DNA from 2 places in the Glutamicibacter sp. 2E12 genome. Region 2 is predicted to be linked to the other one. Evidence: predicted binding sites of a transcription regulator. Region 2 holds the regulator's gene; the other holds the start of a gene.
What was found. Region 2 encodes HrcA, which represses chaperone genes, less so after heat shock. Its sites were predicted from a motif close to TTNGCACTCGNNNNNNNCGAGTGCNAA; they were not measured.
Positions count from the first base shown of each region.

Region 1: the regulator HrcA is predicted to act here: its motif matches at 2,539-2,565, upstream of groL (chaperonin GroEL).

Region 1 covers NZ_CP188297.1:970,742-989,427, forward strand. The annotation lists gene ACP3TE_RS04415 (DUF4031 domain-containing protein) at 1-602, shown strand, start outside; gene groL (chaperonin GroEL) at 702-2,339, opposite strand; gene ACP3TE_RS04425 (LytR C-terminal domain-containing protein) at 2,636-3,241, opposite strand; gene ACP3TE_RS04430 (DUF3263 domain-containing protein) at 3,284-3,574, opposite strand; gene ACP3TE_RS04435 (uracil-DNA glycosylase) at 3,731-4,504, shown strand; gene ACP3TE_RS04440 (threonine/serine ThrE exporter family protein) at 4,501-6,171, opposite strand; gene ACP3TE_RS04445 (LLM class flavin-dependent oxidoreductase) at 6,373-7,419, shown strand; tRNA gene ACP3TE_RS04450 (tRNA-Val) at 7,476-7,552, opposite strand; gene ACP3TE_RS04455 (GNAT family N-acetyltransferase) at 7,962-8,579, shown strand; gene ACP3TE_RS04460 (hypothetical protein) at 8,584-9,516, opposite strand; gene ACP3TE_RS04465 (HsdM family class I SAM-dependent methyltransferase) at 9,513-11,147, opposite strand; gene ACP3TE_RS04470 (DUF808 domain-containing protein) at 11,270-12,220, opposite strand; tRNA gene ACP3TE_RS04475 (tRNA-Thr) at 12,385-12,458, opposite strand; gene ACP3TE_RS04480 (DsbA family protein) at 12,630-13,496, opposite strand; gene ACP3TE_RS04485 (alpha,alpha-trehalose-phosphate synthase (UDP-forming)) at 13,897-15,360, shown strand; gene otsB (trehalose-phosphatase) at 15,402-16,181, shown strand; gene ACP3TE_RS04495 (ABC transporter ATP-binding protein) at 16,247-17,314, shown strand; rRNA gene rrf (5S ribosomal RNA) at 17,443-17,559, opposite strand; gene ACP3TE_RS04505 (SDR family oxidoreductase) at 17,704-18,486, opposite strand.
Region 2 covers NZ_CP188297.1:3,474,909-3,484,349, forward strand. The annotation lists gene lepA (translation elongation factor 4) at 1-816, shown strand, start outside; gene hemW (radical SAM family heme chaperone HemW) at 817-2,046, shown strand; gene ACP3TE_RS16340 (DUF4870 domain-containing protein) at 2,063-2,464, opposite strand; gene ACP3TE_RS16345 (DUF3097 domain-containing protein) at 2,555-3,424, opposite strand; gene hrcA (heat-inducible transcriptional repressor HrcA) at 3,552-4,565, shown strand; gene dnaJ (molecular chaperone DnaJ) at 4,631-5,755, shown strand; gene ACP3TE_RS16360 (16S rRNA (uracil(1498)-N(3))-methyltransferase) at 5,758-6,531, shown strand; gene ACP3TE_RS16365 (GerMN domain-containing protein) at 6,863-7,774, opposite strand; gene ACP3TE_RS16370 (PhoH family protein) at 8,084-9,112, shown strand; gene ybeY (rRNA maturation RNase YbeY) at 9,109-9,441, shown strand, end outside.

The sequences.
Region 1 (18,686 bases), 1.4 Mb from region 2:
GGCGGTGGTCCCGCACCTTGCCCACCGAGCCTCAGCTCGGAACCGAGCTGTTGGGCTATTGGTCCGAGAGCCATCGCCACTACCACGACCGGGTGCATCTGCTCTCGGTGCTCGAAGCCATCGACTGGCTGGCTGAAGGCCAGGCCGATCCCGAAGAGCTCATGCTGCTCCAACTCGCTGCGTGGTTCCACGACGCCGTCTACGCAGGAACCAGCGAAGACGAGTTCAAATCGGCCACCTTGGCCCGTGAACGGCTATGGGGAGTCCTCTCCCCTGGTGCCGTCTCGAAGGTCAGCGGGCTGGTCATGCTCACCGCCAAGCATGCCCCGGCAGAAACCGATCGCCTGGGCCATATCCTCTGCGATGCCGATCTGGAGGTCCTGGCCCGCCCCGCTCCGGCCTACCAGCGCTATGCCGAGGCCATCTACAAGGAGTACGGGCATCTTCCCCGCCATGTGCTTGCTGCCGGGCGCAGCAAGATTCTCAGCGGCCTGTTGGAGAAAGAACTGATCTACGGCACCCAATCCGGATCCCGGCGCTGGGAGCAGCGCGCGCGGAATAATTTGGGCACCGAGCTGGAGCTGTTGCACAGCTGGCTATAGTGCAACGCTTGTCCCACGTTAAACGGCCGATGGCCCGGATTCCTCGAAAGGATCCGGGCCATCGGCGCGATTACTGCGTGCTTAGTGCGTGCGGGAAGCTTAGAAGCCGCCCATTCCGCCCATGCCACCCATGTCATCGCCACCGGCTGGGGCAGCGCCAGCAGGAGCTGGCTTATCTGCGACAACAGCTTCGGTGGTCAGGAACAGGCCAGCGATCGATGCCGCGTTCTGCAGTGCCGAACGGGTCACCTTCACTGGGTCGTTGACACCAGCTTCAAGCAGGTTGACGTATTCGCCGGTTGCAGCGTTCAGGCCGTGGCCTGCTGGCAGGCCCTTGACCTTGTCAGCGACAACGCCTGGCTCCATGCCAGCGTTCAGGGCAATCTGCTTCAGCGGGGCTTCGATGCCAACGCGGACGATGTTCGCACCGGTAGCTTCGTCGCCTTCCAGAACCAGCTTCTCGAATGCTGCAGCGCCAGCCTGGATCAGTGCAACGCCACCACCGGCGACGATGCCTTCTTCAACAGCTGCCTTGGCGTTGCGCACGGCATCTTCGATGCGGTGCTTGCGCTCCTTGAGCTCTACCTCGGTAGCAGCGCCGGCCTTCAGCACAGCGACACCGCCGGAGAGCTTTGCGTGGCGCTCCTGCAGCTTCTCGCGGTCGTAGTCCGAGTCCGTGTTCTTGATCTCGGCTGCGATCTGGGCCTTGCGTCCCTCGATGGCGTCGGCTTCGCCGCCACCTTCAACGATGGTGGTCTCGTCCTTGGTGATAACGACCTTGCGGGCGGTACCGAGGACTTCCAGGCCTACGTTGTCCAGGGACAGGCCGATTTCCTCGGAAACAACCTGGCCGCCGGTGAGGATAGCGATGTCGGTCAGCATGGCCTTGCGACGGTCGCCGAAGCCCGGAGCCTTGACAGCAACGGACTTGAACAGGCCGCGGATCTTGTTCAGGATCAGGGTAGCCAGGGCTTCGCCCTCGACATCTTCGGCGATGATCAGCAGCGACTTGTTCGACTGCATGACCTTCTCCAGCAAGGTCACCATGTCCTTGACCGAGGAGATCTTCGAGTTCACGATGAGGACGTAAGGGTCCTCGAGAACGGTTTCCTGGCGCTCAGCGTCGGTGACGAAGTAAGCGGAGATGTAGCCCTTGTCGAAGCGCATGCCCTCTGCCAGCTCCAGCTCCAGGCCGAAGGTGTTGGATTCTTCAACGGTGATAACGCCCTGCTCGCCGACCTTGTCGAGAGCTTCAGCAATCAGTGCGCCGATTTCCGGATCGCCAGCAGAGATCGAAGCGGTAGCAGCGATCTGCTCCTTGGATTCGACCTTCTTCGCAGCGGCGAACAGTTCAGCGGTAACAGCTTCTACGGCCTTGTCGATACCGCGGCGCAGTGCGATTGGGTCAGCACCTGCGGCAACGTTGCGCAGGCCTTCCTTGACCAGTGCCTGTGCCAGCACGGTTGCGGTGGTGGTACCGTCGCCAGCGACGTCGTCGGTCTTCTTGGCAACTTCCTTGACCAGCTCTGCGCCGATCTTCTCGTAAGGCTCTTCGAGGTCGATTTCCTTAGCGATGGACACGCCGTCGTTGGTGATAGTAGGAGCGCCCCACTTCTTTTCCAGAACAACGTTGCGGCCGCGTGGGCCCAGGGTGACCTTCACCGCGTCAGCAAGGGTGTTCAGGCCGCGCTCAAGTCCGCGGCGTGCTTCCTCGTCAAATGCAATCATCTTAGCCATTGTGGCGTACGGTCCTTTCGGGACGATTTTGCGAAAATGCAACCGACAGACAGCGCCCGCGACGGACGAGTGGACCGGTGCGGCATCGGGCCAGCAACCGTTTCAGCTCTCGCTATCTGAGGTATTTTCCACGCCCACGCCCTGCGTCCGCTGTCCGGTGCTTCATGGAGTTCTTGGAGAACGCAAAAGCCGACCGGCGTTAGCAGTCGCAACGCATGAGTGCTAATACAAATATTGGCACTCTCGCATGGCGAGTGCAAGCCGATCGGCTCTGAGCGAATGGAATTATGAACGAATTATTCGTTTAGCCCCAGGGTGTCATCGGAGCCCAGAACCACGGTGACCCGGTTCGGAATGTTGCTGGTCTGCAGAACTTCGTCGATATTCAGGATTTCTGCAGCTTTTTCAGCGGTAGTGCGGTAGGACTCGGACATGTAATAAACCGTGGAGACTTCTGCGGGCCTGGTCCAGTTGTCGGCCACAATGCTGGTGAACCCGGCTTCGGCCATGGCGTCTTCGCCTTCATTAGCCAGACCGGCAACACTTGCCGCGTTGTACACGCCAATCAGCTGGCCGTAGAGCACGTCTTCGTCATCGATGGTGCTCGTTGGCGATGCGGATTCACTAGGTGTGGGTTCCACGGAGGGCTCGGCGGTGACTTCCTGGGTTTGCGAGGTGTCGCTTCCCGTGGAAGTCGCGAGGGTCTCCTTGAGCTGAGGGCCGAAGATGAAGGACAAGGCACCGATCACCAGCACGAGTACAGCGGTCAGCACTACCCAGCGCAATTTCCCACCGGTTGACTTCGACGCGGCGGACTGCGCCCATCCGTGGGCGTGGTGCGAACCCACACGGGTGCTGAACTCCGGAACGCGATCAAATTCGTCACGCGGGTAGTTGGTCATTCTTGTCCTTGCTCGAGGTCTGATTGGTCACGGCAGGCAGGGTTATCGTCCCGTGCCGACCTTACCGCCCACGCGACGTTTTGTGGAACGTGCTCTGCGCAGGCGCTTGACCAACATCGGGTCGTAGGCCAGTGCCGCGTCGGTTTCAATCAGCTGGTTCAGCAGCTGGTAATAATTCGTCGGCGACATCGAAAACTGCTTGGTAATGGCTTGTTCCTTGGCCCCGGCATACTTCCACCACAACTTTTCCAGGTTGAGGATCTGTTGCGAACGCTCATCCAATTCCGAATCCGGGTTCATGACGAAATCCACCAGCAATTCATTCTCAGCCATACGTTCTCACCTCTGTCATTGGACCAGTTTTCTCAGGTTTCGGTTATGCATGTAATCCACCATCGGTAGACATACCACCGATATTCTAACCAATCTGCTTGCCTAACACCGTGTGGCCGAGCACAGGCACGCCAGAAAAACGGCACAATTACCCCTATGGACGATTTGCAGCCAGCACTTTTCGATGCACCCCAGCCAGCTCGGACACCAGTGTACGAAGCGGCTGATTTCCCGTTCTACCATGGCGCCCAATCCGTGGCCGACCACGGGTTTATCGCTGCAGACTGGGTTCGGGCACTCTGCGAGCAGGACTCGTTGCTGCGTTCCCTGGCCACCGATTTGGCGGCCCGTTCGGCGGCCGGTGAACAGATCCTGCCGGCACCGGAGGTGATGTTCCGCGCACTGAGCCTGCCATTGTCCGAAGTCAAGGTCCTAATTATTGGCCAAGACCCATATCCGACACCCGGCCACGCAAATGGTTTGGCCTTCGCGGCCAACAAGCAGGTGCGTCCGCTGCCGCGCTCCTTGGCCAATATCTACAAGGAATTGCAGTCCGATCTGGGGCTGGAGCCGGTCGCGCATCCAGACCTCAGTCCATGGCTTTCCCAAGGCGTCTTGCTGCTGAACCAGGTGCTCTCCGTAGCCGCTGGCAATGCCGGCTCGCATCAGAAGCTGGGTTGGGCGCCAATTCTGCATGCCATCCTCACCGCGCTCAATGAACGTCCGCGGCCTCCGGCGGCTTTGCTCTGGGGCAAGCATGCGCAGAAACTCTCCGAGTCCCTGTCCAACGCCGTGCAGCTGCAAAGCGCCCACCCCTCGCCGCTCTCAGCCTCGCGCGGGTTCTTCGGCTCCAAGCCCTTCTCAAGCATCAATCGGCTCCTGTCCGACAGCGGACAGAAGCCGATTGACTGGTCGTTGCCGAAAGCCTAGCGTCGGCGGATCCGCCGGCGCTCACGCCGGGCGCTGGAGGTCAATGGACGGCACAGCGTATCGCCGAAGACGACGCCGCCAGCGATGGAGAGCATGATCGCCATGGCGTTGAACATCTCCACCAGTCCCGTGGCGGTGTCATTGACGTTGATGACGATGCCGTACATTGCTCGGAAGATCATCAGGCCCGGAAGCAGGAACATGACCGCAGGAGCCGCTAGCACCAGCTGCGGCGAGCGGAGTTTGTCCGCTGCCAGCCGCGCGGCGAAACCGATCACCGTGGCGACCAGCGCCGGGGTGGCCCGGTCTCCGAGTCCAATGCTTTCGGCCAGCAGCTGCACCAGGTAGCCGCCGACCGCAATGCCGGCGGTAGGCAGCAGCAGGCGCAGCGCGCTCTGCTCGGTGACCGCACCGGCGACAATGGCCACGCCCACCAAGACCACCAGCAGCCAGGCCGGATAGTCGGTTTGGACGATCTGGTGAACGTCGACCTTCTCTCCCCCGAGCAGATCCGAGATCACCAGGGCCGTAGCAATTCCGCAGAGGATCGCCCCGTAGATCAGGCTGGCCGAGAACAACCGGCCTACCGCTGTCACCGGGAAGCCGTTGATGGCATCCTGCAATGCCGAAACGAATCTGCCCGACGGAAGCAGCAGCAAGATGCCGCCAGAGACCACCAGCGCCGGATCCAGCGGAGCGTGGAATTGATGCCCCAGCAAGGCAATGCCGGTGACCACCAATGTCGAGGCAGCGATAGTGAAGAACTCGGGCACTCTCCAGCGCGAGCCGTATCGGCCGATCTGCGTCACGAGGCTCGAGGACAGCATCGCCACCAGCGCACCAGCCCACGAGCCGCCAATGAAGAGCACGAACGCGGCCGCGAACACGGCCCGGCCGCAGGCGACGATCCAGCGCGGGAACGGCTTGGGCTGCCGCGTGATGTCCTTCAGCCGCTTCGCTGAAACGGATCGCGAAACGCCGCCGGCAATGATATCCGAGACGAGTTCGTGCACCAGCACCATGCCGGCATAGTTCGAGGTGTAGGAGCGGACCACACGCAGCACCGAGTAGCTTTCGGCATCCGGCGGGCTGTAGTTCAAATGCAGGGACTGGTTGGTGATGTCCACATCCAAGTGGCTCAGGCCCAGTGCCGCGGTCACCGCGATCACGCTGGTTTCCACTTCCAAGGCGCCTGCGCCGTAGCGGATCAAGGTCTCGCCCAAATCCAGCGCGAACTCCATGGTGCGCCGGTTGGACGCGTCCTGGTCCACGTTGACCTTGGGGTTGGCGTAGGGGGTGCCCTGCAGGCGCTCAACGATGTTCAGCGCCTCGGTGGGAGGGGTATCCGAGATCCACATTTTCGCCAGCAGCCGACGGGCCACCGGGTTGGCGCGGGTAGGCATGAGGGTAATGCCCTCATCGGTGGTGTGAACCTGGCCGGTGCGCCACTCGATATCCGAGACATCGGCAGCCGCCACGTTGGCGCTGACCGCCGTATTGAGCGGTAGTTCAGATGCCGTTGCCGGCTCTTCGGCGGGCTCTGCCGGATGGAAGCCCATGTTGATCTCACTAGTGGCAATGCGGGGCAAGACGCCAGCTAGCGGAGCCGGATCCTCGCCTACGGCATTCGACGAGGCGGCCTGTTCCTCGCTAGATCGATGCGCCACGAATCATGCCCCCTCATCCAAAGTTTTTCCCATGGGATTCACCATACAACCCGTGCATGAAAAGTTGTCGGGAACCTGGCGAATTCGGGAGGTATCGCCGAACACATTTAAGGGTATTTTCGGCCACTGGAATACCGGCGCTCGGCAGTTGGTTGCACCATGCAGAAGTTAGATGTGTTTGCATATAATCCGGAGGATCCAATGAATACGCAGTTCCCTTTGCCAGAAATCGGAGCCGAGACCTTCGGCGACATCACCGAGGACGCCCAGGGCAACCCGCTGAGCCATGCCCAGGTGATCCGCAATGTCATCGCCGAGGGGCAGCAGGCCGAAGCATCGGGCCTTGATTTCTTCGGTGTCGGCGAGCACCACCGCGATGACTATGCCATCTCCTCCCCCGAAATCGTTCTGGCCGCCCTGGCCAGCACTACCCAGCGCATCAAGCTCGGCACCGCGGTGACCGTGCTCTCCAGCGACGACCCGGTGCGCGTCTACGAACGCTTTGCCACCTTGGACGCGATCTCCAACGGGCGAGTGGAGATCATCGCAGGCCGGGGCTCCTTCATCGAATCCTTCCCGCTCTTCGGCCTGGATCTTGAAGACTACGAGGACCTGTTCGAAGAGAAGCTGCATCTGCTGGCCAAGCTCCGCCACGGCACGCCGGTTTCATGGCAGGGCAAGCACCGCGCCGCCTTGCGCAACCAGCAGATCTACCCGCTGCTGGAAGACCAGCCCTTGACCACCTGGGTGGGTGTGGGTGGCAGCCCGCAGTCGGTCACCCGCGCGGCCCGGCATGGCTTGCCGTTGTGCTTGGCCATTATCGGCGGCCAGCCCTCGGCCTTCGAAGGCTTGGCCACCCTCTACCGCCGTGCGCTGAAGGAGTTCGGCCATGGAGAATTGCCGGTCTCGGCGCACTTCCATGGCTTGGTGGCTTCCACCGACCAGGAGGCCCTGGAAACCCTCTGGCCGCATTACCAGCGCACCATGAATCGGCTGGGCGCCGAACGAGGCTGGCCGCCGGCCAGCAAGATGCGCTTGCAGGCTTCCATGGGGCCCGAGGGAGCCATGATGGCCGGCAGCCCGGAAACTGTGGCACGGAAGATGGCCAAGGTGGCCCAGCAGCTGGGCTTGTCGCGCGTTGACATCAAGTACTCTGCCGGTTCCTTGCCGCACGAGGCGATGATGAACAGCATCAAGTTGCTCGGAGAAGAGGTCAAGCCCATGGTGCACCAGCTGCTTGGCGCCTAGGATCCTGGCTGTCCCGGAAACAGCGAAAGCCACCGCATTGCGGTGGCTTTCGTTCTTGGTGGATCTTACTGGACTCGAACCAGCGACCTTTCGCGTGTGAGGCGAACGCTCTAACCAACTGAGCTAAAGATCCATCTGCGCCCTGACTTGCAAGCCAAGCGCATAAGCAATCCTACCGGGCCGTGGACCTCACTCCAAATCGGCCACCGGTTCCAGCGCCCGGAATCCGTCCCCGGAACACGCCGAAATGCCGCTTCCAGCGCAGGTTCGAACAGTCGCGGTTCAGGCAATGAGTAGAGCAGAAAAACAGCGCCGAATAGTTTATTTGCGATTCACCTAAAAGTACCCATTTCCACTTGTCAAAAAGGGACTTTAGACTCCATAATTTTTCTAGCTCATCGAGCTCAAACTGGACCCTACAAGGAAGTTGCCGGAAGCCGCCGGCATCGGTCCCCTCAAGGCCAACGAAACCGCGCAGTGGATTTTTCCACCGCGCAAAAGCCTCATCTTTCGTTCGTTCTTAGAATTTAGGACCGTACCCAGTGTTTGAAAACCTGAACTTTTCCTTGTCATCCCTATGCGTTCAGCCGGCCCAGCGCGCCGAATTAGCGACCCTTTACCCCCTGGTCGACCAGCGTTGGAACCAGAAGTTCGACCGGCTCTCGCTGCTTGTGACCGTGCGCGACCAGGGCACCTTGGTTGCCGCAGGCCTCGTGCATGATTCCATCATTGCCCCGACTTCTTCGATGAACGCCGTGGAGCTCGGTTGCATGGCCGTGCGCCCGGACTACCGCCGCCTGGGCATCCGCCAGCATACGACGTCGCTGCGCCTTGCCCACGCGCTGCGTTCGGGCAAAACCCCGATCAGCGTCATCGATTCGCAGAACCCGGCATCCTGGGCCTTCTACGAGCGCTCGGAACTGTGGCAGCGCGAGCGCAGCTTCGAGCACGATGGGCAGCTGAAGTTCATCTACCGGGCCACCGAGGCCGCACGGCAGTGGGCCGCGCAATTGCCGCAGGCCTCCGAGGACCACGTGGCCATCCACCTTCCCGAAAGTGCGATGCCAGCCCCGAGCCTCATGGCCGGCCCGGCCCCGGTCCAGGGATTCGCCGCGCAGTTCGGATCCGATGATCCGGCCTCCGCCGTGCCGGTGATGTGACCGCCTAGAACAGGGCGTCCTGCTGTTCGTCCACGGAGCCGTGGCCCGGCAGCGGGGCAACTTCTCCGGCCCGGCGAGCGCGAGCGGCCTCGTGCAGGTCAATCGGGGTGACCTTCAGGACCGCATCGACCATGGCGTTGAGGAACTGCGGCGCGGCAATATCCGCTGGCACCGGAGCGTGGACGCATTTCACTTCGGGATCCTCTGCGCTCTCATCCCAATCCACCAGCAGCAGGCCGGTGGCGGTGTATCCGAAGCCGTCGCCGAAGTCGCGCAGCTTGCGGATCATGTCCACGGTGCGGCGGAAGGCGGCCGGCTCGGATTCCAGGATCGTGGCACGCTGCACGAAGAAGAACCCGACGGCTGCCAGCGGGTAGCGGGCCCGCAGGTTAGCCGCATCCCCATAGGCCTCTTCATAGCGGTTGGCCAGGTTCTTGCCGAAGGATGAGGTCATCGCCTTGGTGCTGAGCAGCAGTTCGGGACCGGTGGACCAATGGGTCATCACCACGTCGGTTTGCTTCATGTAGGCGCGGCCCAGGATGCGCGCGTCGATGCTGCCCGCCTTGCCCGCCATGATGGACTCGTGCACCTCGTCGGCCAGCCGCTCCGGCAGCTTGCGCAGCAGTTCCAGTATGTCGCTGGACAAGACCCGGGGCGCCTCGGGACGCGGCCACACCAGATCCGCATCGAATCCGGCACGGCGCAATTCATGGGCCAGCCATGCGTCCACGCCCTGGGCAAAGCGGCCCGATCGGGTGACCGCCTTGTTGCGGACCGGGATGCTCAGCAGGCGTTCGAGCACCGGGAAGGACGGGTTGAATTCCTCGGTTACCGCGCCATTGCCCAGCCAGGGCGAATCCTTCGCCGCTGACATCAACGTGGTATCGAATTCGGCAAAGGCCAAGGTCTTTTCGATCGCAGGATTGGCCACGTTCATCCCCTCACGGCTTTGCTTCTGGCCTTGCGGCGTTCGAGCATATTCATTCGCGCAGTGCGGACCGCCTCCAGCGCATCCGGCTCCAAGCCGAGCAGCTGCTCGAGCACCACGCCGTCCACCAGGTCGGTGGCCTCTTGCTTGCGCCCCTGCACCAGCAGTTCACGCACCGCCGGCTTGATGGCACGCAATTGCCGGGCATAGCGCTGCACCATGCCGATCGCCGGGACCGGCAGCTGGTCGGCTTCACGCGGTTCCAGCTTCAGGATGCCGCCGCCGTAGGAGCGGCCCACCATTTCGGCTCCGAGCATGGTCAGGGTATTGAGCGATGCCACCGGGAGCAGCTCGCGGCCCAGCTCGCGCGCATCGGCGCCGAGGTACACCCCATGGATCGAGTTGATGTGGTGCACCGCGGCCTCGTTGGCGGTCAACCGCGGGGTGTCGGCGTTCATGTAGGTCATGAACAGATCCGGCACCGAGAGCACCGGCACCCGCCACCACGGCGAGCGCACCTTGCACTTGTAGGCCTGGTCGACGTTCTGCAGTTCACCGCTGGCCACAAAGCGCGCACCAGCACCGCTGGGTTCCGCGCCGGGGCGGAACATGTAGGCAGCTGCCCCGTGCTCGGCGAGCTTTTCCCAGCCGTCCTCGCTCAATTCCAGCCCGCGCAGGTGGCGCGAGCCCGGAGGCGAGATCCGGATCAGGTCCTCGCGGGCCAGCCCCAGGTCCTGGATCTGCTGGGCCGAGAGGGTGAACCACTTATTATTGCCGGTGACCGCGCCCAGCGAGGTTTCGCCCCAGGACTGCAGCGGCGCCATCCGGCCGGCGGCCAGTGCCGCCGACAAGATCCCCTGGGCTTCGAGGCCGACCAGGGAACCGGTCCAGCGCTCGTTCATGCGCACCGGGGTGTGGCGGGTGCCTTCGCCCAGGGCTTGCAGATCCAGCGCATTGCGGAATTGGTGCAGGTTGAAGGAACCGCTAGCCCCTTCGCGGAAGCCCTCGGCCAGCAGCAGCACCACTTCTTCCTGCGCGTCGGCGAACAAGCGCTCTTCGAAGACGGCCAGGTGCACGCTGGCGAAGCGTTCAAGCAGCATCTGGCGGACAGGCCCGGCATAGTTCACGAACATCAGCTCTGCCGGAAGCACCAGGGCCAGGCGCCCGCCGACGGCAAGGAAGCTGGTGGCATGCACGACGAAAGCGGCCCAGATGCTGGCAAGCTCGTTCAGTTCCACGCCCGAGGCTTTGGCCGCGGCGCGCGAGAGCTGCCGGTCAGCCCCGCGGTGCAGCTGGTAGCGCACGTAGGGAGGGTTGCCGATGACAGCGTCGTACTCGGCGTAGCCGGTGACCTCGAAGAAGTTGGCGTGCTCGATGCGCGCGTCGATCCCGGCGGCGCTCATCCGTTCACGGGCGGCCTGCACCGATGGTTCGTGCAGTTCCAGGCCCACCAGCTCGACCCGGTCTCGGCCATCTGCGAGCACCGGATGGGCAGCGGCAAGGAATTGCGCTTCACCGCAGGAGGGTTCCAGGACCTTGGATCCTTGCTCCCCCAGCGCCCACTGCGCCATGAAGCTGGCAACGGGTTCCGGGGTGAAGTAGGCTCCGCGCGCATGGCGGGCGGTGGCCTGATCTGTCAATTCTCTACTCAACACGCATCGATCTTTCCACGTAGGCCAGACAGTTGGGCTGGACCGGTAGACCGAGTCCGGGCGGCAACTTCTCTATTCTACGTGCGCGGGCATCTGGCTGATTCCTGTTCCTAGTGGTCTGCTTCGGCTTTGCCCTTGTGGCGCAGCTTCTGGATGCCCAGGATGATGACGGTAATCACGGTACCCATGATGAAACCGGCAAGGCAGGAGAAGGCGGTGTTCACCAGCCAGCCCAGCACGGCGCCGGCCTGGCCGGTCGCGTCGTGGACCAGCAGTTCCACGTGGTGCACGAAGCCGTACGGTGCGTGCCAGCCCAGTTCGTCCATGCCGACCAGCAGCAGGTGCCCGCCGACCCAGAGCATCGCGATCACGCCGACCTTGCTCAGGATGGACATCACGATGGGCATCGCCCTGACCAGGCCGCGCCCGATCTTCTGCGTGAGCTGGCGCGGCTTGGCGGCCATGTGCAGGCCGATGTCGTCCATTTTGACGATCAAGCCCACGGCGCCATAGACCACGACGGTCATCAGGATGGCGATCACAATCAGGATCAGCGCGCGATTCAAGAACGGCTCGTGGGACACCTCGTTCAGCGAGATGACCATGATCTCCGCGGAAAGCACGAGGTCTGTGCGCACTGCCGATCCGATGATCGCTTTCTCGTCGCGCACTCCCTCCTTGCCGCCCGGAGTGTGGTGCTTGATCGCGCCCATCGCCTCAAGCAGCTTCTCGGCGCCTTCGAAAACCAGATAGGCGCCACCGATCATCAGGATCGGGGTCAGCGCCCATGGAGCGAACTGCGATAGGATCAGCGCCACCGGAAGGATGAACAGCATTTTGTTCCGGATAGACCCAACGGCGATCTTCCAGATGATTGGAAGCTCGCGCTTGGGCGAGAGCCCGGCCACGTACTGCGGGGTGACTGCCGCATCGTCGATGACGACGCCTAGCGATTTGGTGCTGGCCTTGCCAGCGCCCAGCGCGATGTCATCAAGCGATGCCGCGGTGACTTTCACCAGCGCCGCCACGTCGTCCAATAGTGCTGCAAGGCCTCCGGCCATGGTCGGCTCCTCAAATATAGGTTCTGCGCAAAATTCTACCGGCGGGATCTTTGAGCCTGCCATAGGCGCGACGCTGGCTCGGGCAAGACCTGGGGCTAAAAAAAGAAACCGCGCCACGAAGATTCATGGACACGGTTCCCGTTGCTGGTCCAGGACCAGGTCAGAGCCCCCTACCGGATTCGAACCGGTGACCTTCAGTTTACAAGACAGACGCTCTGGCCAGCTGAGCTAAGGGGGCGTACCGAATAAGAATATCCGAAAACCCTGCGGCACTGCGAATTGGCGATGCTCCGAGTTAAATGCCGATGGGAAGGAAGCCATCATTGGCTTCCTTCCCATCGGTCGGGGTGCGAGATCAATAAGGATACTACCGGATCCCGAACAATTGTCCAGAGTCTACCGGTTCGACTTACTTGTTGGCAGCGATTGCTTCCTTCACTGCGGTTGGGAAGTCTTCCTTTGCCAGATCGACTACCTTGCCCTGGACGAAGATCGATGGGGTGCCAGCCACGCCATCGTACTGGCCGGCAGTAGTGGTGTACTGGACGAATGGACGGAACTTGTCATCTGCGATGCAGCTTTCAACGGACTGCGCAGCGCCATTCTGGATCGCCAGATCGGCCAGCTCGGCGTTCTTCATCTCGCCCTCTGGATAGTGGCCCCACAGTGCCTTGACGAAGCCCATGTAGGCTTCTGGGCTTTCGTCGGCGACGCAAGCCAATGCGTTGGCGCCGCGCGAGGAGAAGTTGGTTGCTGAACCCCGGTCAAGGTAGCCGACGTTGCGGTATTCAACGGTGACGTCGCCGTTGGCCAGCCATTCCTCGATCTGGTCCCCGTAGGTAGCCTCGAAGTCTGCACAGTGAACGCAGTTGGCGTCAACGTACATGGCGATGTTGATCGGTTCGCCCTTTTCAGCCACCGTCAGGTCGCGTGGGGTAGCAGGCGATGGCGCCTCGGCAGGTGCTTCGAGCGTCTTGATATCCACATTCTCGATGGACTTCTCTGCGACAGTGTCCGGCGAGGTGACCATGATGCCACCGGCTGCGGTAGCGCCCTGCGGCACGGCGCCGGAGTCTGCCACCTTTGCGTTGTTGTTCTGCACGATCAAGGTAACTACCAGTGCGATGACCACAATGACTGCGGCCAATACGCCCAGCTTCACGAAAAGCGACTTGCGCTTCTGAGCGGCATCTTGAGCGGCACGCATCTGCGCCGCCTTCTCTCGGGCACTCGCGGTTCGCTCTGCCTTCGATGGGCGCGGGTTATTTGTAGACATAAATTTGGCGGTTCCTTGGTCAGCGGACAACTATCATCTGGAGTCAAGCTTAGCCAACTCCGAGCGCCAATATCCTTGAAAACTCAAGATTCCCCCACCTTCACAGGACTCACATATCTTTCGCATACAGCACCCAAAGTGCTTCGAAAACCTTAAGTTGAGCGTTAAACCAAGTCATCGGCGGATATCGTTTCTTTGCTGCCGGTCCTTAGCTGACCACGCGGCACATGCGCAGAAGTAGCCCGTATGACGGAGAAATCCGTCCCTTCGTTCCCTTAGCAGTCAGTTTTCACTAGGCTAAATAGCAAGAGCGAGGAAATTTGACGAGAAGTCATTCACTCAGAACCGACGAATCTGCACCACGCCGGTGAACCAGATTGAACAAACCAGGAGGTTTGCAGTGGGTAACCCAGCGCCGAGTACAAAGACCGAAAATTCCTACGATTTTGTGGTTGTAGCCAACCGCCTTCCGGTGGATCGCATCACCAATCCTGACGGATCGCAAGGATTCCAGCGTTCGCCCGGTGGTTTGGTTACCGCCTTGGAACCGGTCATGGCTGCGTCCGAAGGTGCCTGGGTGGGTTGGCATGGCGGTATCGGCGAGAAGCTGGAGAGCTTCGACAAGGATGACATCCATCTGGTTCCGGTCCCCCTGGATGAGGATGACCTGACCCTCTACTACGAGGGCTTCTCCAACTCGACGCTTTGGCCGCTCTACCACGACGTCATCGTGCCACCGGAGTACCACCGCACCTGGTGGGACCGCTACAAGAGGATCAACCAGCGATTCGCCGATGCCGTACTGGAAATCGCTGCTCCGAACGCTACCGTGTGGGTCCACGACTACCAGCTGCAGCTGGTTCCGCAGATGCTGCGGCTGGCGCGACCCGATCTGAAAATCGGCTTCTTCCTGCACATACCGTTCCCGGCGGCCAGCCTGTTTTCGCAGCTGCCCTGGCGCACCCAGATCTTGCAGGGACTGGTCGGCGCGGACTTGGTCGGGTTCCAGCGCGAAACCGATGCGAGCAATTTCCTGCGCTGCTTGCGCCGTTTCACCGACTACTCCACCAAGGGCGATGTGGCTTCGCCCCCAGCCGGTAACGACATGCAGAATCTCTGCCGTGCCAATGCGCATCCGATTTCCATCGATACCGAGCAAATCGCCAAGCTCGCACGCGATCCGCAAATCATTGCCCGTGCTGCCCAGATCCGCCATGAGCTGGGCAATCCGAAAACCATCATGCTGGGCGTGGACCGCTTGGACTACACCAAGGGCATTCGCCACCGCCTGAAGGCCTATGGCGAGCTGCTCTCCGACCAGACTCTGCGCGCCGGTGATGTCTGCCTGATCCAGGTAGCCAGCCCCAGCCGGGAAAACGTGGACAGCTACATCGAGCTGCGTGACCAGGTGGAGCTCATGGTCGGGCAGATCACCGGCCAGCATGACACCCTGAGCCACACCACCCTGCGCTACCTGCACCAGTCCTATCCGCTGCGCGAAATGATCGCCATGTATCTGGCAGCCGATGTCCTGCTGGTCACGGCCCTGCGCGATGGGATGAATCTGGTGGCCAAGGAGTTCGTCGCTGCGCACCAGGATGGTCGCGGTGTACTGGTGCTCTCGGAGTACACCGGCGCTGCCGATCAGCTGACCCAGGCTGTCCTGGTCAACCCGCACGACATCGACGGGATGAAGGCCAGGATCGTTGAAGCGGTTCAGATGAATGAGGCAGAGCAGGAACGCCGGATGAAACGCATGAACCGCCACTTGGCACTCAACGACGTCTCGAAGTGGTCCGAGGATTTCCTAGCCGAGCTGGCCGAGATCAACGCGGCCACCTCCGTGCACGAAATCGTTCGCTAGAAGATTCCGACAGGAATCCTGATCTCCGATGAGGAATACCATTGCCTGACCTTGACCCTGCCCTGCAGGCCGCGCTGGCTGAATTTGCTGGCCATCAGCGGGTACTAGTTGCTTTGGACTTTGATGGAACGATGTCCCCGCTGGTTGACCGGCCGCGAGAGGCCCGGCCGCTGGAAGAGTCTGCTGCTGCCTTCGAGCAGCTGGCTTCCAGTCCCGGGGTATACACCGCGGTGGTGTCGGGGCGTAACCTGCAGTCCTTGAGCGAGGTCTATCCTGAGCCTCGTCCAGAGATTCGCATTGGTTCGCACGGTGCCGAGCGCTTGGTTCCGCCACAGCTGGGCGCGATCTGGCACGATGAGCCGCTGACCGCTAGGCAGTCCGAGCTGCTCGGGCAAATTACCCAGCGCCTGGAACGCGTTGCTGCGATGCACGCGAACGCCAGCGTGGAGTACAAACCGTCGGCCACGGTCCTGCACGTCCGCCAGGCAGCACCTGATGTTGCCGCCAAGGCCCTGGCACAGGCGCGGCAGGCGCTAGGTGATTTGGACGGCATCAAACTGCTTGAAGGCAAAGCGGTGCTAGAGGCCACCGTGCATCACGGCGATAAGGGCCAGAGCCTGCAGTGGTTGCGTGAAGTACTCGACGTCCAAGCGGTCCTTTTTGTCGGTGATGACGTGACCGACGAGAACGGATTCAAGGTTCTTGGCGCAGCGGATCTGGGCATCAAGGTGGGACCTGGACCAACTGCGGCCGCGCATAATATCCTTTCGCCAAGTGAATTACCACACCTTTTGAAAAGTCTGATTTCCATGCGACACTGAAGTGTCCCAACTCACTTTCACTACGGATCGTCGGGCACGTACCTGCCCGTGAAAGGATTGTCATCATGGCAACTGTGACCTTTGAAAAGGCCACCCGCATCTACCCGGGCGCACTTGTGCCTTCCGTCGACGCTATCGACTTGGAAATCCAAGATGGAGAATTCCTTGTCCTGGTCGGCCCCTCGGGTTGCGGCAAGTCCACCACCCTGCGCATGCTCGCGGGCTTGGAAGAAGTAAACTCCGGTCGTATTCTCATTGGCGATAAGGATGTGACCAACGTTCCGCCTAAGGACCGCGACATCGCCATGGTCTTCCAGAACTACGCGCTGTACCCCCACATGACCGTTGCCGAGAATATGGGCTTTGCCTTGAAGATCGCCGGCGTCGACAAGGAGGAACGCAAGAAGCGCGTGCTGGAAGCAGCCAAGCTTCTCGATCTGGAGAAGTACTTGGACCGCAAGCCCAAGGCCTTGTCTGGCGGCCAGCGTCAGCGTGTGGCCATGGGTCGCGCCATCGTTCGTTCACCCCAGGTGTTCTTGATGGACGAGCCGCTGTCCAACCTCGATGCAAAGCTGCGCGTGCAGACCCGTACCCAGATTGCGTCGCTGACCCGCCGACTCGGTGTCACGACCGTGTACGTGACCCACGACCAGGTGGAAGCCTTGACTATGGGTGACCGCGTTGCCGTACTCAAGGACGGCGAGTTGCAGCAGGTAGGCACTCCTCGTGAGCTCTACGATCGCCCACGCAATGTCTTCGTCGCAGGCTTCATCGGGTCCCCTGCCATGAACCTGGTGCAGTTGCAGTCTGCCAATGGACAGGTTGCTTTCGGTTCAGCTGTTATCGATGCGCCTGGGGCACAGGGTGGAGTCACCTTGGGCTTCCGTCCAGAGGACATCGAGATTGTCGGTGCCGGCGAAGGTGTGGAGATTGTTGTCGACGTTGTTGAAGAGCTCGGCGCAGATGCCTACATCTACGGTTCGGCAGAGCTAGGCGGCGAAACTCAGATAGTCGTGGTTCGTGTTGACGGCCGTACGCCTCCCGCACGTGGACAGCGCATCAATATTGCACCAAATCTGCAGCACGCGCACCTGTTTGATACGGAAAGCGGTCTGCGCTTGGACAACGCCTAATACTGGCTAGCGCCAATGGCGGCTTGGAAATTGAACTCCAAGCCGCCATTGGCTTTAAGTCCGCTGCACGAGAGTCCGGTTAAACATCGAAGGCCCCGAACAAAAGTTCGGGGCCTTCGGCAAATTATGCCCGGCGATGACCTACTCTCCCACACCCTCCCGAGTGCAGTACCATCGGCGCTGTGGGTCTTAGCTTCCAGGTTCGGTATGGATCTGGGCGTTTCCCCCACGCTATGATCGCCGTAACTCTATACCTCATGGCTAGCCATGGGAAAACTACGGTGTCATTCGCGATTGCGACAACTCCATAACTATATCAAGCACGCAGTGGATGCGCCACTTCAGAACGCGTTACCAATAGTGTCCTTCGCCATACCCGGCTAATTGGGCTAGCTCCAGATATCGTCCCCGCGGAGCGTAGCCTCGGCACCGCCATCGCAGTAAATCGTTTGCCCGGTGACGTGAGTATTTTCTGCACTCGTTAGCCACAGCAGTAGCTTGGCAATTACCACGGCTTCAGAGTGGTAGTTCAATGGCATCGGCACATTCTGGTCAACCATCGATTTGCCTTCTTCTGTCGCCAATAGGTCCCGAGTCATGTTGGTGATCACGGTGCCAGGAGCCACAGCGTTCAATGGGATCCCTGCGCCGGCCCACTTCTCCGAGATGGACTCGCGGCGAACCCAGCGGCTCAGCGCACGCTTGGAGGACGGGTAATTCAGGTAACCGGATCGCGGGCCAGCGGCTTCCAAGGCTGCACCAATGGCCAGGGCTGCTTCCTCGTCGCCTGCAAGCAACGCATCAACGAGTTCAGCGGAATTCTGCTGGATCGAGGCCATCGAGGAAACCACGGCCACGCGTGGTGACTGCGAGAGTCCCAATGCAGGCAGCAGGCCTTCCAGATACCTGGTTACGCCGAAATAGTTTACCGAGACGGTAATCGCCTTAGGAGCCGAGATGCCTGCGGCCGCGATGACCGCGTCAATCTTGCCTTCGGAATGCTCTAGGGTCTGGCTGATGGCGCTTAGCCGGCCCGCCTGCGTCGATAGGTCAGCAGTGACCTCGGCATCGCGTAGATCAACTCCAATGACCTTGTGCCCACGTTCTCGAATCAATTCTGCAGTGGCCGCGCCAATACCGGAAGCAGCGCCAGTAACGACATAAGTTCTCACGTTCGGTTTCCCTCTTTCGCAATTGGAAGACGAGTCGAGTCACCGTCGATGAGTCAGTCGCAGCCTCGCTCATATCCCACACTATGCCCATTTCGAGTGGCCCCTTGAACAATGATGCCTAAGTCAAGTGTTTGGGGTTGCCTTAGTCGCTTAGCAGCTATCGAGGTTAAAGCAGGAGGGGAGGAGGAACCAGGCAGCAC
Region 2 (9,441 bases):
ACCTCCGTGGCCCTGGGCTTCGGCTTCCGCGTGGGCTTCCTGGGCCTGCTGCACCTGGAAATCACCCGCCAGCGACTGGAATCCGAATTCAATCTGGACCTGATTTCCACGGCGCCGAACGTGGTGTACGAGGTCATGGGCGAAGACAAGCAGATGATTACGGTGACCAACCCCTCGGAATTCCCGGATGGCAAGATCCTGGAAGTCCACGAGCCAATGGTTGCCGCCACCATCCTGGCGCCAAGCGAATTCATCGGCTCGGTCATGGAACTGTGCCAGACCCGCCGCGGCACCATGCGCGGCATGGACTACCTCTCCGAGGACCGTGTCGAAATGCGCTACCACCTTCCGCTGGCTGAGATCGTGTTCGACTTCTTCGACCACCTCAAGTCCAAGACCCGCGGCTATGCTTCGCTGGACTGGAAGGCCGACGGCGAGCAGGTGGCAGATCTGGTCAAGGTCGACATCCTGCTCCAGGGCGAGCAGGTGGATGCTTTCAGCGCCATTACGCACCGCGACAAGGCCTACAACTACGGGACCATGATGACCTCGAAGCTGCGTGAGCTGATTCCTCGCCAGCAGTTCGAAGTTCCAATCCAGGCCGCGATCGGTTCGCGCATCATTGCCCGTGAGAACATCCGCGCAATCCGCAAGGACGTTCTTGCCAAGTGCTATGGCGGCGATATCAGCCGCAAGCGCAAGCTGCTGGAAAAGCAGAAGGAAGGCAAGAAGCGCATGAAGATGGTCGGCCGCGTGGAGGTTCCGCAGGAAGCCTTCATTGCCGCACTGTCCACCGACGAGCCGAAAAAGAAGTAGATGCCTTCAGTACTGCCTGACGGCGATCCGGCTCCGGCCGATGGTCTACTCCCTGCCTCATGCGCGCATGAGGCACAGGGGCGGACCATGTCCTTTTATGTGCATATTCCGTTCTGCACCGTCCGTTGCGGCTACTGCGATTTCAACACGTACACCGCCACGGAGCTGGGCTCCGGTTCCAGCCAAGCAACCTACGCTGCCACCGTCAGCAAGGAAATCAGCTTCGCCCGCGAGGTGATGGACCGTTCGGGCCAACCGCACCGCGAAATTGAAACCGTCTTCTTCGGCGGCGGAACTCCCACGCTGCTGCCCGCCGGAGACCTGGTCGCGGTGCTCGGCCGGATCCGCGACGACTTCGGCCTGAAGCCGGGCGCGGAAATCACCACGGAGGCCAACCCGGACTCGGTGACCCGCGAAAGCCTGCAGGAGCTGGCCGACGGCGGGTTCACCCGCGTGTCCTTCGGCATGCAGTCCGCGGTGCCCCACGTGCTCAAGGTGCTTGAGCGCACCCATGATCCGAAGCGCGTTCCGCAAGCCGTTGCGTGGGCGCGCGAGGCCGGCCTGGATGTCAGTGTCGATCTGATTTATGGCACTCCGGGGGAGAGCCTGGCAGACTGGCGCACCAGCATCGAAGCCGCGTTGAGCTACGAACCTGATCACATTTCGGCGTATGCGCTGATCATCGAGGAAGGCACCAAGCTGGCGGCCCAGATTCGCCGTGGCGAGGTACCGAACATCGATGATGACGACCATGCCGAAAAGTACCAGTTGGCCGACGACATGTTTGCCGCGGCCGGTTTCTCCTGGTACGAGGTCAGCAACTGGGCGAAGACCCCGGCGAATGCCTGCCAGCACAACATCGCTTACTGGCAGGGCGGCGACTGGTGGGGCGCAGGCCCCGGCGCGCATTCCCATGTTGGCGGGCTGCGCTGGTGGAATGTGAAGCATCCAGCCGCGTATCAGCAACGGATCGATGCTGGAATCTCCCCGGGCCACGGCCGCGAATACCCGGATGCCGAGGCCGTGCAGCTTGAGCGCACGATGCTGTTGACCCGGCTGGGTTCGGGCATGAAGATTAGCGAGCTCGATGAAACCGGACGCAAGAAAGTCGCCGGCTTGATCGCCGACGAGCTGATTGATGCCAAGGCCGCGTTCGCCGGCACATTGGTGTTAACGCAGCGAGGCCGGCTCCTGGCCGACCTCGTGGTGCGTGAACTGCTCGATTTCTAAGACTGGGAAACCGCTGCTACTTCATCAGCCGCAGATTGAATTGGTAGCGGTAAGGGCGTCCCTTGTTGGCCTGGATGGCAGCAAGGGCGCCCGAGACCGTCATGAAGACCCAGAGGGCCACGGCGAGTACTGCGAAAAGCCAACCGATCACCGGCAAGACCATGAGCACATTGAATACGATGGCGAGAATGGTCAGCGGGAACGTGAAATTGAACGCTTCCTTCGATTCCTGTGCAGTGAACGGGCCACGGTCCCGGAATACGGCAAAGACGATTGCCGAAGGAACGCAACCCAAGATGGCACCGAAGTGGGCCATCATTGCCCACTGGCGATCTTCTGAAGGAGTCAGCGGCAGCGCAGAGGTCCTGGAACCTTCGAAGCGGGAATTCTCCGATGGCTTCGTCTGGCGTGATGTCACTATTTTTCCTTGTCTTGCTAAGTGTGGTTCCTCTTATCATAGCGACCGCGGCTGGGCGCACGGGGAGATTCGCAGACTAATCTCCAACTATTAGTCAATCGTTAGGAAACCGTAATCTTCGGTCGTGAGAAAATCGATCAATTCTTCAATCCGGCCCAAGAGCTGTGGTTCAAGCTGCCCGTAATGCTGCACCGTGGACAAGAGCCGCTGCCATCCGATGCCGATGTCTTCCGCGGTGGAGTGCGGCCAGCCAAAGGCCCGGAGCACACCGGTTTTCCAATCGGTGCCCTTGGGGATCACCGGCCAAGCCTTGATGCCCAGTGTCGCAGGCTTGATCGCCTGCCATACATCCACGTACGGGTGGCCGAGGATCAGCACGTTTTGCGCTGCACCGGGGACCTTCATCGCCTCGGCAACGATGCGCGATTCCTTGCTTCCGGCAACCAGGTGGTCAACCAGGATTCCCAGGCGGCGCTGCGCGGAGGGGGCGAAGTCGCGGATAGCCCCGGCAAGATCGTCCACGCCATGCAGCGGTTCAACGACGATGCCTTCAACACGCAGGTCGTGGCCCCAAACTTTTTCAACCAGCTCAGCGTCGTGCTTGCCTTCTACCCAGATGCGGCTTGCCCTGGCTTCCCGGGCCTTCAGTCCGGCAACGGCACGCGAACCCGAAGCCGAGACCAGCTTCTGGGGCGGTGCGGCCTTGGCAACGGGATCAATGATCTCCACCGCTTCGCCTTCGAGGAAGAACCCGAAGCCCGCCTGGAAGGAGCGGGTCTTGCCGTGTCGGTCCTCGAGCACGATCACGCGCATGCCACCGGATTTCTCGGTACGGATGACTTCTCCTACCCATCCTGAGGTGGCATCTTCCAGAATCATGCCACGTTCAACAGGGACCTGGCGGAGTTTTTTCGGTGCCGGTGCACTCAGATCCCGTGGTCCCCAGGAGTAATTAGTCACGTACTGCCTTTCGCTGTGATCGAATACGCTCGAAATCCAATGCTAGCAACTGCTGAACGTATTAGACTTGGCACTTGACAGGTTAGAGTGCCAAAGCCGGGCACAGGGAATCCAAGGAGGTGCTGTTGTGACAGAGCCGCGACGCCTAGACGTTCTGCGTGCCATCGTGGAGGACTACGTCCAATCCCGTGAGCCAGTGGGTTCCAAAGCGCTCCTCGACCGGCACAACCTCGGTGTCAGCGCCGCGACGATCCGCAATGACATGGCTATGCTGGAAGAAGAGGGGCTCATAGTCGCTCCGCATACTTCCTCCGGACGGATCCCCACCGAAAAGGGATACCGCCGCTTCGTCGATGAGATCGGCGAGCTCAAGCCGCTGTCGCGGGCTGAACGCGACGCCATCAACAAGATCCTGGACAGCTCCACGGACCTGGACGAGATGCTCAAGAGCACCGTTCGCCTCCTGGCGCGGTTGACCAACCAGGTAGCAATGATCCAGGTGCCGCACTACGACACCGCTTCGTTGAAGAACCTCGATCTGGTCGGACTGGGCTCGGCCCAGGTGCTGATGGTGATGATCGCTTCCAATGGCACGGTGGATCAGCGCATGATGCCGGTCCAGCGTTCCTACAGCGATGATGAGCTGGACGACCTGAAGCTGTGGCTGCTCAACAATTTCGGGGGAGTGAAGCTTGCCGAACTTGCCGGACGGCTCACCCGCATCGAGCGCAGTTCGACGCAGCAGGCCGACCCCCTGGTGGACCAGGTGATCGGTGCGCTGGAAGAAATGGCCCAGGCGGCCAACGCGCAGCGCATCATCATGGCAGGCACCGCGAACCTCGCCCGCGTGGAAGGGGACTTCCCGCTGAGCATAACCCCGGTGCTCGAGGCGCTCGAGGAGCAGGTAGTGCTGCTCAAGCTCTTCTCCGAGCTGGAAGCCGATTCGCGCGGCGTGGCCGTGGCCATCGGCACCGAGCACCACTACGGGCAGCTGTCGGAAGCCGCCGTGGTCGCCACCACTTACGGCACCGATCTGCGCAACAAGCTCGGGGTCCTGGGCCCCACCCGGATGAACTATCCAACCTCCATGGCCTCGGTTCGTGCGGTGGCACGGTACCTGTCGAAGATTTTGGCTAACTAGCCTCGCTGGGCACCGCCCGGCACTACCGAATTTCAAGATTCTCAGGAAAGGACACGGCGAATAACGTGAGCTCGCATTACGAGACCCTAGGCGTCGCCAAGGACGCGACCCCGCAGGAAATCAAGAGTGCCTACCGCAAGTTGGCGCGTAAGCTGCACCCGGATGTAAACCCTAGCGATGACGCTGCAGAACAGTTCAAGCTGGTCACCCGAGCCTACGAAGTCCTTTCCGACCAGACCAAACGCTCCAACTACGACGCCACCGGCGATGAGAACGGCAACGGCCACCCGGGCTTCGGCGGTGGCGGCCAGGGCTTTGGCGGCTTCGGCGACATCTTCGAGCAGTTCTTCGGTGGCGGCCAGGCCCAGGGCCCGGCATCACGCACCCAGCCAGGGCGCGACGCGCTGATCACCATCACCATCGACCTGGAAGACGCGGTCAAGGGCACGGTCTACCCGCTGGAGATGGAAACAGCTGTCACCTGCAAAACGTGCAACGGTTCGTGCACGCGCGAAGGCACCAGCCCGGTCACCTGCGATATCTGCCATGGCGCAGGCCAGGTCCAGCGTCCAGTGCGTTCATTCCTGGGCCAGATGATGACCGTGGAAACCTGTGCGGCCTGCCGCGGTTTCGGCACCACCATCCCGGACCCCTGCCTGGAGTGCAACGGCGAAGGCCGGGTGCGCGAGCATGTGTCCAAGTCGCTGAACGTTCCTGCAGGTGTCGACTCCGGCACCCGCATCCAGCTGCGCGGACAGGGCGAAGCCGGCCCGGGCGGCGGGCCTAACGGCAACCTGTTCGTCGAGATCGACGTGCGCCGCCATAAGGTCTTCGAGCGCGCCGGCACCGACCTGCACGCCAAGATGAGCCTGCCAATGACCGCCGCCGCACTGGGTTGCGAGCTGAAGCTGGAAACCTTCGACGGCGGCCAGTCCATCAATGTGGAGCCAGGCGCCCAGGATGGCGACACCGTCACCCTGCCGGGCCTCGGTGTGCCGCGCCTGCGCGGAGGCAAGCGCGGGGACATCACCGTGCACCTGCAGGTGGAGACCCCGACCAAGCTCGACGCTGCCCAGCGCGATTTGCTCGAGCAGCTGGCCAAGCTGCGTGGCGAAGAACTCTCCGCCGGCCGCGTGGAGCACAGCGGCGGCATGTTCTCCCGCCTGCGCGACAAGCTGAACCAGCGCTAGGCATGAGCAACCACAGCTTCGTCATCGACGCCCAGCAGGGCCGGGACGCATCGGTCGGGGACATTCTTGAACTGGATGGCTCCGAAGCGCACCACGCGGTCACCGTTAAACGGGTCTCCGCGGGCGAGCACCTGGACCTGCTGGATGGCAAGGGGCTGCGCCTGACTGTGGAGGTCATCGGCACCGCCAAGGACCTGCTGAGCGTGAAGGTCCTGCGCCGTGCCGAGGAAGCTGTCAGCGATCACCCGGTCACCCTGGTCCAGGCGCTGTCCAAGGGGGATCGCGACCTGCAAGCTGTCGAGTCCGGCGTGGAACTGGGCGTGCTGTCGGTACGCCCCTGGCAGGCCGACCGCTCGATCGTGCGCTGGAACGCGGCCAAGGTCGACAAGGCCATGGCCAAGTGGCGCGCCCAGGTGCGCTCGGCGCAGAAGCAGTCGCGCCGCGCCTATGAGCCGGAGGTGCTGGACCCGCTGGGTTCCAAGGAACTGGCCAAGGCCATCGCGGCCGATTCCGCAAATGGCGCGCTGGTTCTGGTTCTGCACGAGCAGGCCGCGGACTCGGTGGCCCGGCATGTGCAGTCGTGGCTCGCCGATGCGCGGGCCGGCCAGGAGGTCATCATGATCGTCGGGCCAGAAGGAGGCATCTCCGAAACGGAGCTGCAGTCCTTCGTCGATGCCGGCGCCCAACCAGCCCTGCTGGGCCAGCATGTGCTGCGTGCCTCGACCGCAGGCCCCGCGGCCCTGGTCTTGATCCGCCATTTGATCGGCGAAATCTAGATTCCAGAATTCCGGTTAGCAGGTGAATTGCTCCGCAGATCCCGGCAGGCATATGCCTGCCGGGATCTGCGGAGCAATTTCGTCTCCGGCCGGCGCAACGGGTTCGAGCCGAGAAAAGGCCTCGGGACGGGGAACGCGAAGCCGCTGCGGGTCAGATCCGCGAATGCGGCAGCCGATCGGATAAGGACGCTGTCCTAGGCAACGGCACTGGAAATCCTGCCAGCAGGCCAAGAATGCTCAGCCGCCACCAGTTCAGGAGCTGGCCCGGACAACGGGCGCCCAGGTTCATGTCCAGGACTTCCGGCAGGGGGCTGCAGCGCTGGATGCTGCGTTACTCGACGCGGAAGTCGCTGGTGACCTTGCCGACCAGATGGTCCGATCCGGTCTCAACGCCCCAGAAAGTCAGCCGGTATGAGCCGGCACGCAGATCGGTGGTCAGGGTGAATGAACCGTCGGCATTGATCTGCCCGGGGTTGACCTGCTTCTGAGCGGTCATCACCGTGAGCTTGCCGTCGGCGTCCTTGCGCTGCAAGGAGTAGAAGGTGCCGATGTCGAACTGGGTGGTTCGGCCGTTAATCTTGATCGAGCCATCCGCCAAGGTCTTGTTGAACTGCGGATCGATGATCCAGATCGGTGCAATGAACGCCGCATCGCGCTCGTAGACATCCTTGAGCCGGAAACCGTCGAAGACTGTGGCATTTGCCTGGCCATCAACCAGGATGCGGACCGTTGCGGGAAGCTCGCCCACGACCAGTCCAGCGCTGGCGGCAGCTGCCGTAGCGGTGAAGACCAATTGCTGGATGGCGCGCTCCGACAGGCCCTGGTCGAGATTGGCGCTGAAGACCTTGGCCGGCAGATCCAAGGTGATGACATTCGCATTATTGATTGAAACCCCGATTTCATCGGTGGGCTTCAAATGGGTATAGCGTTTCGGCTTCATCGGGTCGGCTGAGAGCAGCGTCCAGATCGCGTCGCCGATGGGTTCCTGATGGCGGGTGTCCTCGATGTACTCGCGGTACAGGAACACGCCGGTATCGGTGTTTTCCAGCCAGTAGATGGGCAGGCTAGCCGCGATGCCGACATCCTCGCCAGCGTCGGTGGCGTTCGGCAGGTTCAGCGATTCAGCCACGGCGGTCGATGGCATCTCATAGGAGCTCTCGCGATTCGTCAGACCGCATCCTGCGGCGACGACGAGAGCGGCAGTGATTCCCAAAACGCCGAATCGGCGTGGAATCTTCCGCAAGATCCTTGATTGCACTGCGTACCAATCCGTGGTGATTTTAGCTGTTGCGGCTCCTGGCCGTATTGGAACCGCTCTCAAGCTTGCCATATCAGAAGCGGCTAACTGCAGAAAAATGGCCCAACCTACTAATCCGTAACCAAATCTATATGTTCGCCACTTGCCCCGATTAGCATCATTCAAGACTACTTTCAGGTTCTACTGCTTACGCTGAGACCTGAATTTTCTCCGGATTGGCCTGCGACTCGATAGAATGGCAAGCAGGACAAATCACGATCACCACCAAGCTCGCAAAGGGGCGCCGCGCACTGCATGCAGGTTGAACAGAATAAGGCGACAGCGGAGAACGGATCCGCATCGCTCACCATCAGTTTCGATACAGCTGAGCTCATGATTGCCACCCTCGGTCCCAATGACGAGCTCTTGCGTATTCTCTCCGGCGCCTACCCGCAGGTGAGCTTCCGCCCCAACGGCCAATCCCTGGCTCTGGTAGGTGAACCGCAGCAAGTTCGCAAGGCCCAGCGCGTCACCGAAGAAGCCCGTTCGCTGGCTACTCGCGGCTCGCGCATGAGCGCCGAAACGATCGAGCAGATCATCAAGATGCTCAGCACCGGCAATCCGGATGCACCCACCGACGTCCTGGGCCTGAAGATCCTCTCGGGGCGCGGACGTTCCATCCGCCCCAAGACCGTGAACCAGAAGAGCTATGTCGACGCCATAGAGGATTCGACAATTACTTTCGGCATTGGCCCAGCCGGTACCGGCAAGACCTTCCTGGCCATGGCCATGGCCGTCGCCGCCTTGCAGGACAAGCAGGTCAACCGCATCATCCTGACCCGGCCTGCCGTTGAGGCAGGGGAGAAGCTGGGCTTCCTGCCGGGCTCGTTGACCGAGAAGATCGACCCGTACCTGCGCCCGCTCTACGATGCCTTGCACGACATGATCAATCCGGAAACCATTCCGCAATTGCTCGAAGCCGGAACCATTGAGGTCGCTCCGCTGGCCTATATGCGTGGACGCACCCTCAATGACGCCTTCGTGATCCTGGACGAAGCGCAGAACACCACCAGTGAACAGATGAAGATGTTCCTGACCCGCCTGGGATTCGGTTCCAAGATGGTAGTGACGGGGGATGTCACCCAGGTGGATCTGCCCAACAATGCGACCTCCGGGTTGCGCATGGCCAGCGATGTCCTTGAAGGCATCGACGACATCAGCATCTGCCGACTCGACTCTTCGGATGTGGTTCGCCACCGCCTGATTGCCGACATCGTTACTGCTTACGACCGTTGGGATGACACCCGACGCAAAGACCACAACCGGGGACGCCGCAGCAAATGAGCATTGAAGTAAATAACGAAACCGAATACGACGTCGATCTCAAGGATGTCAACGCCTTGGCAGAATCGGTGTTGCGGGCAATGTTCCTGCACCCGGAAACCGAAGTATCGATCGTTTTCATCGACGAGGATGCCATGAGCGCCCTGCACGTCGAGTGGATGGACCTCGAAGGCCCCACCGATGTGATGAGCTTCCCGATGGATGAGCTGCGCCCCGGAACTGCCGGTGCGCCGGGGGAGAGCGGCATCCTTGGCGACATCGTCATCTGCCCTGCCGTCGCCGAAGCACAGGCCAAGGCCGGGGGCCACAGCACCCACGATGAAATCCTG